DNA from 2 places in the Pseudarthrobacter linnaei genome. Region 2 is predicted to be linked to the other one. Evidence: predicted binding sites of a transcription regulator. Region 2 holds the regulator's gene; the other holds the start of a gene.

Region 1 (5,029 bases), on a different contig from region 2:
CGTCCCCCAGGATCACCCCGCAAGGGTGCATGGAGATGTGGCGCGGCAGCCGGTCCAGCCGTTCGGTGAGATCCACCAGCAGGTCCAGCTGCTGGTTCTCCCTGAAATCGCGCTGCCCCACCCTGCCGGCGAATTCCTTCAGCTCCGGCTTTTCCGCCAGGGCTTCGCGGAAGTTCCGGGCCGAGAAACGCCACAGCTGCTTGGCGATGTCCCCGACCTCGCCCTCCTCCATGCCCAGGGCCAGCCCGGCGTCGCGCACGGCACCGCGAGCGCGGTAGCCGTTTTGCATGCTCATCAGCGTGACGCGCTCGGAGCCGAAGCGCTCAAAAATCCTCCGGTACACGTTGTGCCGTTCGGCGCTTTCAACGTCGATGTCGATGTCCGGCAGGGTGGCGCGGTCCCGGGAGAGGAATCGTTCGAAGATCAGGTCGTGTTCCAGCGGATTCACCTGGCTGACGTCGATTAGGAAGTTGACCAGGCTGGAGGCCCCCGAGCCGCGGGCCGCCGCGCGGACACCCATGTCCAGGATCATCCGGGAAACCTCTGCCACGGTCAGGAAATAGGCGGCGAATCCCAGGCTGTCGATGATCCTCAGCTCGTGCCCCAGCCGCGAGCGCAGTTCCTCGGCGGGTCTGCCGGTGATCCCGGGGAACCGCCGGCTGATGCCTGCCTCACAGCGCTGGGTGAGCTCCACCAGGGCGTCCCCGGCGATTCCGATGACCGAGGCTTCCGGCACCACGGGCTGTTTCCATCCCATGTCCGTCACCGGATCGGTCCGGCAGCGGTCCGCGAGCGCCCCGGTCTGCGCCAACAGGTTCTTGAGGTCCGCGGCGCCGTACCCGGCAGCGTGCATGATCTCCTTGCCCAGCTGGAGCATCTGTTCCGCGGATTTGAGCCAGCCCTGCCCGTTGGGCTGGAGCTGCGGGGCGGCGGAGAGTTCGGGCAGCGATTTGAGGGTGCGGGCGGAATCCAGCACATCCGCGGTGGCCGCTCCGTCCTCGGCGACATACCGCACGGCGTTGCTCAGCACGGCCGGAACCCCGTGTTCGGCGGCGAGCTTGAGCATCCGCACCGCGTGGGCGGTGCTGAGTGGTTCCCCGGGCGGGCTGAGCTGGCTGACCACCTCGGCGGCGATGGTCCCGGGCGGCATGGCATCGAGCCAGCGTTTGAACAGGGTGCGGGGGCGCAGGTAGCGCCTGCCGCCCATGGCACGTCCGACGTCGGAGTCCGGGCCGATCAGCACGGTCAGCACCGGCTTGAGCGTTTCCGGGTGCAGGGTGCGGGACGCCAGCTCGGCACGGGTCACGGCGACCGGCACGGCTCCCCCGGCTTTGCCCGTGGTGCGGGCATGCGCATCGGAGATCAGCCGGCACAGCGCGCGGTAGCCGGCGCCGTTGTTGTGCCCGTGGGCCAGGACGACGACGCGGCCCCCCACCTGGGTGCGGAGGTCGCCGTCATCGTCAAAGACCGCAAGGTCCACTCCAACGATCGGGTCCAGCCCCGCGGCCATGCAGGCCTTCAGGTGCTTGACCGTCCCGTAGAGGCCGTCGCGGTCTGTGCAGGCGAGCGCCGTCGCCCCGTCCGCGGCCGCGACGGCGGCCAGCTCCTCAGGCCAGGAGACCCCGTAGTGGGCGCTGAAGGCGGTGGAGACATGGAGATGGGTGAAGCTCATGCCGATGCGGGCTTCCGGACGGGAAGCCGGCCATCGTGGATCCGCAGCAGGCGCCAGCGTCCGCTGCCCACATGCCGGGTTAGGTCAAGGGTGAGGCTTTCCGGGTCGGCGGCCTCTGCCCGGCGCACCTGGACCCGCCAGATCTCATGATCCACCAGGCCGGGACCGCTCCCCAGGGGTGCGCGCTGCTCCTCCGTCCACCATTGGCGCCGCTCGTACCAGCGCACCGGTTCCGCACAGACGGAGTAGTTGCGGCCGGCCCAGTCGAGTTCCAGGGGCTCGCCGGAGGGTGCGCAGACGACCTTCACCGACTCGCTGAACATGCCCATCGCGCCTCCCGGACCCCGCCATCTGTAAAACCGTCTGAACTAAAACTGTCAGCACCTATTCGAACATATCTTCGAACAACTCCAGTCTACGACGGTGCCGGGGCAAAACCTAGATCAGGGGTGGACGGACGCAGGCACAGGTAGCAGGATTGAGCCATGAGCTCCCATAACGCACTTCTCAAGCACGTAAGCATCGCCGCCGAGGACACATCCTTGGTGGCGAAGTTCGATATAGACGGAAATATCCCCGGTCAGGGCGCCTACGTTGTGGGGCTGGTGGCAGCAACCCCTGACCACTCCCACCAGCGACGAATGGGGATCGAGTTCATGAACGGGGAGGCCGTGTCCTTCTACTGCTTCAGCCACGACGGCACCGAGGAGAACTTTGACCTCAAGGGCGTGGAGCACTCCGGCAACACGATCACCGGGAACTTCCCGATCAGCACCGTCATGGGCCTGGCCAAGGGCCACCTCATGACGGCGTTCAGCGACTGCGACGGCCGCGACTACCAGGCGAACGTCCCGGTGGAGGAATCCCTCTAGGCCCCCCGGGCCCAGGAACTGGCCTAGGAGCTGGCTTTGTAGACTTCCAGTTCGAGCGTGATGAAGGCGTCGATCATGGCCCGGTAGGTCTTCTCAACGAGTTCGACGTCGATGTCCTTCTGTTCCGCCGTGGCGCGGACGTGTTCGATAACCCGTTCCACGCGGCCGGGGGCACGGACCTCGGCGCTATCGGCCTTGAGGGTTCCGGCGATCCGGATCAGGCGCTCGCGGCGTCCGATCAGCGACACGATCTGCTCGTCCACCTCGTCAACAGCCACCCGCACAGCGGCGAGCTGTTCCCGGTCGGCCCTGGCAGCTTTATCATTTTGGGGATGTGTGGACATGTCCATGACAGTATCGAACGATGCAGCCACGAGTCGATTTAATTTCACTGGGTGTCCGCAGTGTTGACGCCTCCCGCGGTTTCTACGTCGACGGCCTGGGCTGGCCCGTGCACCGGGAAGTCCGTGGCGAGGTCCTCTTCATCCAGGCCAATCACGGCCTGATCCTCTCGCTCTGGGACGCCGGGCAGATGCAGGCCGAAGCCGCCACCGATCCTCCTGCCGGCCGTCCCTGCATCACCCTGAGCCACAACCTGGCCAGCACGGCGGAAGTCGATTGGGTGATGGCGGAGGCGAACTCGGCCGGGGCGGAAATCATCGCCGGGCCGAAGACCCAGCCCTGGGGCGGTTACACCGGCTATTTCGCCGATCCCGACGGCTACCGCTGGGAAGTGGCGTTCAATCCCAGCTGGGCGGTCGACGGCGGCGGCAAAGTGACGCTCTGAAGGCTCACCGCAGGGCAGCCGACGACACTGCCTGCTTCCCGCGCCCGAGGGGCCGCCGAGGCTACGGCCATAAGGCCCTATTGAGGTGTTCGCCGGGGCGGCTACCGTGACTTGAGCACACGGCGGCACACATCTTCGAGCCGGTGTGCTCTGCTCCGCGAGGCAAGGGGTTCCCGGCCGGCAAACCGCCGGGAGTGGGAACCCCAGGAGGCTGGGAGGACCGATGAAGACAGTCATCGTTGGAGGGGTCGCAGCGGGTGCGTCGACCGGCGCACGTCTGAGGCGCCTCGATGAGTCGGCCGAGATCGTCATACTCGAGCGCGACCAATACGTCTCGTTCGCCAATTGCGGGCTGCCTTACCACATTGGCGGAATGATCCCCGAGCGTGACAGCCTCCTGCTCCAGACACCTGAAAGCCTGGCTAAGAGCCTGGCGCTGGACGTACGGACCGGACAGGACGTGGTCAGCATCGACCTGGCTGCCAAGGAGGTCGAGGTACACGACAAAGAGCACGGGCGGCCGTACAGGGAGTCCTACGACAAGCTTGTACTGTGCACTGGGGCCGAACCGGTCCGGCCCCCGATCCCGGGAGCGGACGACCCCCGGGTCGACGTTCTGCGCAACATCCCGGACATGGACCGGATCATCGCTCGCCTGGACCGCGGGGCCTCCAGCGCTGTGGTCGTCGGCGGCAGCTACATCGGACTGGAACTCACGGAAGCGTTCCGGGCCCGCGGGCTGCAGACGACAGTCGTCGAGCGGACCGAGCGGCTGATGCCGTGGCTCGACCCCGAGATGACCCAGATCCTGGACTACCACGTCAGCACCCAGGATGTGGACCTTCGGCTCGGCACCTCGGCTACCGCGGTACGCCGCACGGAGAACGACCGGCTGGTCCTCGATCTTTCCGACGGCACGGCTATCGAGACCGACGTCGTGGTCATGGCGTCCGGTGCACGCCCGAACGTGGCCCTCGCCCGGGACGCCGGACTGAAAATCGGAGCCCGCGGGGGCATCGTGGTTGACGCGCAGATGCGCACATCGGCACCCGACGTCCTCGCTGCCGGTGACGCCGTGGAGACTGCTCACTTCCTCACTGGCAAGCCGGTGCTCTCGATGCTGGCGGGCCCGGCGAACCGGCAAGGCCGGATTGCCGCCGAGACGATCGCTGGCCGGAACACCGAGTACCGCGGCTCGCAAGGGACGGCTGTGGTCAAGGTATTCGAGATGACCGCCGGCGGCACCGGGATGACCGAGACAGAGCTGCGCGCCGCGGGGATGGAGTACCGCAAGGTCTACACCCACCAGAACGGCCACGCAGCCTACTATCCCGGCTCTGCGCCGCTGTTCCTCAAGGTGTTGTTCGCCCCGGACGACGGGAAGCTGCTGGGTGGACAGGTGCTCGGTTGGGACGGTGTCGACAAGCGCATCGACGTACTTGCAGTTGCGCTGCGCGCCGGGATGTCGATTTACGACCTGGAGCATCTGGAACTCGCATACGCCCCGCCGTACGGATCGGCGAAAGACCCCGTAAACATGGCGGGCTTCATTGGCGCCAACCTGCTGCGCGGCGACGTCGACCTCTGGTACCCCGAGGAGTTCCCGGAATGCGCCGACCGGGTGACCCTTCTGGACACCCGTACCGTAGAGGAGTTTGACGCCTGGCACCTCCCCGGGGCGATCCTGGTTCCCTACAC
Region 2 (5,029 bases):
GTCGGCTCGCCCTTCGAGTACCCGAAACAGGGGATCCTCTATGTGGCCAAACACCTGCCCAAACCCGGCCGCGGCACGTCCCCGGAGGCCCTTGACGAGCTCGAAAAGCTGATCCGGGCCTCCGACGGCGGGGCACTGTGCCTGTTCTCATCCCGGCGCGCCGCCGAGGACGCCGCTGAGGCCCTGCGGCCGCGGCTGGACATGAGCATCCTCTGCCAGGGGGATTCGACCATGACCGCGCTCGTAAAACAGTTCGCGGACGAACCCGACACCTGCCTCTTCGGCACCATGTCGCTGTGGCAGGGTGTCGACGTGCCGGGGACGTCGTGCCGTCTCGTCGTGATCGACCGGATCCCGTTCCCGCGGCCCGACGATCCGCTGATGACGGCACGGTCCCGGGCGGTGGCCCAGGCCGGCGGCAACGGCTTCATGAGCGTGTCCGCGACCCACGCCGCCATCCGGTTGGCCCAGGGCGCCGGTCGCCTGATCCGCACGACGACGGACAGGGGAGTAGTGGCAGTGCTGGACTCACGGCTCTCCACCGAGCGGTACGGCGGATTCCTCCGCGCCGCCCTGCCGCCGTTCTGGCCCACCACGGACCCCGCGGTCGCCCTCGCGGCCCTGGCGCGGCTCGCGAAGGAATCCGGGCAGCCCGCCACGTAGTCCGGAGGGCACGCGAAGGACCCCGGTGGTTAGTCAGTGCCCCGCCAAACGACGCGGCTGTGTACGCGCGGAGCCTCAGCCGACGATTGTGACTGAGCGCTCCTCCTCGACGTTTCGCCGCGGGACGCCATCACAGTCACGGACCTACGACTGGCGCGGGAGCCGGGCCCGTGGACGACTGGCCCGAAGGCGCCCTCGATCTGCGTGGACTCCCGTGGTGGCTGCCCTTTCCGGCGAACCCTGAGCGGCCAGAGGGCTGTTTGCGGAAATGCCTGGCCGACTGGGCTGCTGACGCGTATGGACAAGCGACTGCCCATCAGGTGGCCTCATCAGGGGTGTGGAGGGTGACTCCCCACTCCTGGTTGTGCAGCACGATGCCACTTTCCCGCCGCGCGATCTGAAGTGGAGCCCGAAGGTACCGTTCCATCCGTGCCTGTTCATGGTCCCAGGGGAAGTTGCACGTGCCCAGAACGCTCTCCAGTGTCCCCGGATCCGGCGTGATCGTTTGACCGGCAATGCTGACCCGGACGGCGTAGGACGCACACGGGATCTGAACCGTCATCAACGGGCGGCCGCCGACGAGGCCGAACCCTATGGCATTGTCCGCGGCGCTCATTCCCGGACCACGGGGCACCGAAGCCTGCATCATGGAACCTGATGTGAAGTACGGGCACTCCAGCATCCCGTTGGCCACGGTTCCTTTGCCCGCTGCGCCAAGCACTCATCTGAACCTTGCCCGACAGGGGGCGGCAGAGGGCGGCAGGGGGCGGCGGAACCGGCGGAACCGGCGCGAGGGCCATGCCCGGCGACAGCCCGGCACCCGTCGATGGAGCGGCCTCCAAGAAAGCTACCGCAGCCAAGCCGGCGGGGCCCCGCCGGTCCTAGAGGGAGCGCAGCACCGAGACGACTTTGCCCATGATGACGGCGTGATCGCCGAGGATGGGCTCATACTGGGTGTTTTGCGGCAGCAGCCAGGTGTGGCCGTCGCGCTGACGGAACGTCTTGACCGTCGCCTCGTCGTCCAGCAGCGCGGCGACGATGTCACCGTTGACGGCGTCGCCCTGCTGGCGTACCACGACCCAGTCACCGTCGCAGATGGCGGCGTCGATCATCGAGTCCCCCGCGACCTTGAGCATAAAGAGCTCGCCGTGGCCCACGAGCTGGCGGGGCAGCGGCATCACGTCCTCGACGACCTGGTCGGCCAGGATCGGCCCGCCGGCGGCGATGCGGCCCACCAGCGGCACCATGGCGGTGTCGGTGGCGCTGGCCAGCTCGGACACGGACAAACCGCCGACCGTGCGCAGGCCGCCGGACTTCTCAGCCCCCGACATCTTCGTGGTTCCCTCGTCGAGGGTCAGCGGCATCAGCACCTCCATGGCGCGGGGACGCTTGGGGTCGCGCCGCAGATAGCCAAGTTTTTCCAGCTGCGAGAGCTGGTGGGTGACGCTGGAAAGGCTTGCCAGGCCGACGGTGTCGCCGATCTCGCGCATGGAGGGCGGATAGCCGTTGTCCGTGACGGAGCGCTGGATGGTTTCCAGGATCTTCCTTTGCCGGACGGTAAGGCTTTTGGGCGGCCGAGCCGCCTGCGGGCCCCGCTGGGTGGCCCTGCCGCCAGTGGCTTGTGCTGCCATGTTCGCCAACGCCTTTCCGTTCCGCCCGGCCGCCGTGGCTGCGGCTGCCGGGAACCTCCGGCCTGAAATGTCAGACCCTGCTGATCAACTGCAGAAGTGGTTGTTCTTTGACTCAAACGTAGGCCAGCCACAGGGCTTTATCAAACATTTGTTCTAGCGAGTCTCGACATTGTTCGTTAATAAGTGCTAAAACAGAACAGGCAAGGTTCGAATATGTGTTCTAGTCATTCGCAGTTTCCGGGTAGAGCACGGTTGGGGCACAGCATGACGTTCGGTTCTTTGTTCGAAGGTTAGGCCGGTTGGCGGCAAGTACGAGGAACACGCCGGCGGCACAGTATGGTCCAGGAGGGCTCAGTTCATGTCAGCATCAAGCGCATTTCACGACACTTTCGGCCGCGACACATTCGGCGACTACGGCCGGGCCGACGGCGGTACGTCCGCCGGACAGCAGGGCGCCGTGGGCAGGGAGGGCGCTGCCGGCAAGCAGCGGGTCAAGCAGGCGCCGTTGCGGCTCACCCGGCGGGGGCGCTTTGTCTTCATCGGGGTGCCGCTGATCCTGTTGGCCGCGCTCATCCTCACCCTCAGCGGCTTCCTCAACGCCCCGGCCAAGGCGGCGGAGTCTGCAGCCGGGCTGTCGCTGACCCCCACTGTGACCGTTACGGTGCAGCCCGGTGAGTCGCTTTGGGCCATCGCCGAATCCATGGCACCGGAGCGGGACCCCCGCGACGTCGTCACCGATATCATCCAGCTGAACAACCTCGAAGCCGCCCGCGTCGTTCCCGGCCAGGCGCTCTTTATCCCGTCCAAGTAGCCCGCTCGACCCGTCACGGTTTCAGTGCCTGCCGCAATCTCACTTAAACTGGTGAAGTGACTGACCAGCTAGAGCGCCTGAACCGACTTCCCCTCCGGACTAACCTGCGAGGCCTGACGCCGTACGGCGCGCCGCAGCTGGACGTCCCCATCCTGCTGAACGTCAATGAGAACACCCATGGTGTCCCGGCTGACGTGCGCGCCGCCATCTCCGAGGCCGTCACGATTGCCGCGGCTGGCCTGAACCGCTATCCGGACCGCGAATTCACCGAACTGCGCGAAGCACTCGCGGAATACCTGGGGCACGGACTGGGTGCGGACAACATCTGGGCCGCAAACGGCTCCAACGAGGTCCTCCAGCAGATCCTTCAGGCCTTTGGCGGCCCGGGGCGAGCGGCCCTCGGCTTCCCTCCCACCTACTCCATGTACCCGCTGCTGGCCTCCGGCACGGACACCGGGTACATCGTCGGGGTCCGCGCCGACGACTATGGACTCAGTGCCGAATCGGCCGCCCGCCAGGTCCGCGAACTTGCGCCGAACATCGTCTTCCTGTGCTCCCCGAACAACCCCACCGGCACCGGGCTGGGCCTGGACGTCGTGGAGGCCGTCTACGAGGCCGGGGAAGCCAGCCAGACCATCGTGATCGTCGACGAGGCGTACCACGAGTTCGCCCACGACGGCACGCCCAGCGCCCTCGCGCTGCTGCCCGGCCGCGAACGGCTGATCGTCTCGCGCACCATGAGCAAGGCCTTCGCCCTCGCCGGCGCCCGGATTGGCTACATGGCCGCAGCACCCGAGGTGACGGACGCCCTGCGCCTGGTCCGGCTCCCGTACCACCTCTCGGCCATCACCCAGGCGACAGCCCTGGCCGCCCTGCAGCACCGGGTCGCGCTAATGGCCGACGTTGAGGACATTATGCGCCAGCGGGACAGGATCGTGTCCGAGCTGCAGCGCATGGGCCTCAAGCCGGCGCCCTCCGACTCGAACTACGTCTTCTTCGGCGGCCTGGACAATTCCCACGAGGTTTGGCAGGGCCTGCTCGATGCCGGTGTGCTGATCCGCGACGTTGGCATTCCCGGGCACCTGCGCGTTACCGCCGGAACTGAGACGGAAACCACAGCGTTCCTCGAAGCCCTCGAACGGATCCTGGCAGGCCGCGCCGTGCAGCCCGCCTAGACTTAACACAGGACATCCACCCTGCCTAGTTCGCCGGGCACCGTCGTCATCCAAAGGACACCCACCATGAGCAACACCGGATCAACAGCTGCCGAGGGCCGGACCGCACGCATGGAACGGACCACCAGCGAGTCATCCGTGCTGGTCGAGATCAACCTGGACGGCACCGGCGTCTCGGACATCAGCACCTCGGTTCCGTTCTACGACCACATGCTGACGGCGCTAAGCAAGCACTCCCTGATCGACATGACGATCAAGGCCACCGGAGATACGCACATTGATGTCCACCACACGGTCGAGGATGTGGCCATTACCTTCGGCGAGGTCCTGCGCACTGCGCTCGGTAACAAAGCCGGGATCCGCCGCTTCGGGGAAGCCACGGTTCCCCTCGACGAGGCCCTCGCACAGGCCGTCGTCGACGTCTCCGGCCGCCCGTACCTCGTGCACGGCGGCGAGCCAGCCGGCCAGGAGTACCACCTGATCGGCGGACACTTCACCGGCTCCCTGACCCGCCACGTCTTCGAGGCGATCACCCTGCACGCCGGAATCTGCCTGCACATGAACGTCACCGCAGGCCGGGACCCGCACCACATTGTCGAGGCCCAGTTCAAGGCCTTCGCCCGCGCCCTGCGCGCCGCCGTCGAACCGGACCCCCGCGTCGAAGGCATCCCGTCGACCAAGGGTGCGCTGTGACCGGGAAGGTCCTGAAGGACGGCGCCATCATCGACCCCGGCGCCGGCCGGAAGCCG

Evidence for each region. Region 2 encodes LexA, which represses DNA repair genes until DNA is damaged. Its sites were predicted from a motif close to TCGAACANNTGTTCGA; they were not measured.
Region 1: the regulator LexA is predicted to act here: its motif matches at 2,061-2,076, upstream of ACZYZ3_RS06430 (DUF6504 family protein).

Annotation. Positions count from the first base shown of each region.
Region 1 covers NZ_JBVAYX010000004.1:253,336-258,364, reverse strand. The annotation lists gene ACZYZ3_RS06435 (DNA polymerase III subunit alpha) at 1-1,672, opposite strand, end outside; gene ACZYZ3_RS06430 (DUF6504 family protein) at 1,669-2,001, opposite strand; gene ACZYZ3_RS06425 (hypothetical protein) at 2,158-2,544, shown strand; gene ACZYZ3_RS06420 (chorismate mutase) at 2,568-2,894, opposite strand; gene ACZYZ3_RS06415 (VOC family protein) at 2,909-3,331, shown strand; gene ACZYZ3_RS06410 (FAD-dependent oxidoreductase) at 3,555-5,029, shown strand, end outside.
Region 2 covers NZ_JBVAYX010000019.1:34,621-39,649, forward strand. The annotation lists gene ACZYZ3_RS14935 (ATP-dependent DNA helicase) at 1-663, shown strand, start outside; gene ACZYZ3_RS14940 (hypothetical protein) at 980-1,384, opposite strand; gene lexA (transcriptional repressor LexA) at 1,545-2,294, opposite strand; gene ACZYZ3_RS14950 (LysM peptidoglycan-binding domain-containing protein) at 2,653-3,105, shown strand; gene ACZYZ3_RS14955 (histidinol-phosphate transaminase) at 3,162-4,280, shown strand; gene hisB (imidazoleglycerol-phosphate dehydratase HisB) at 4,347-4,973, shown strand; gene hisH (imidazole glycerol phosphate synthase subunit HisH) at 4,970-5,029, shown strand, end outside.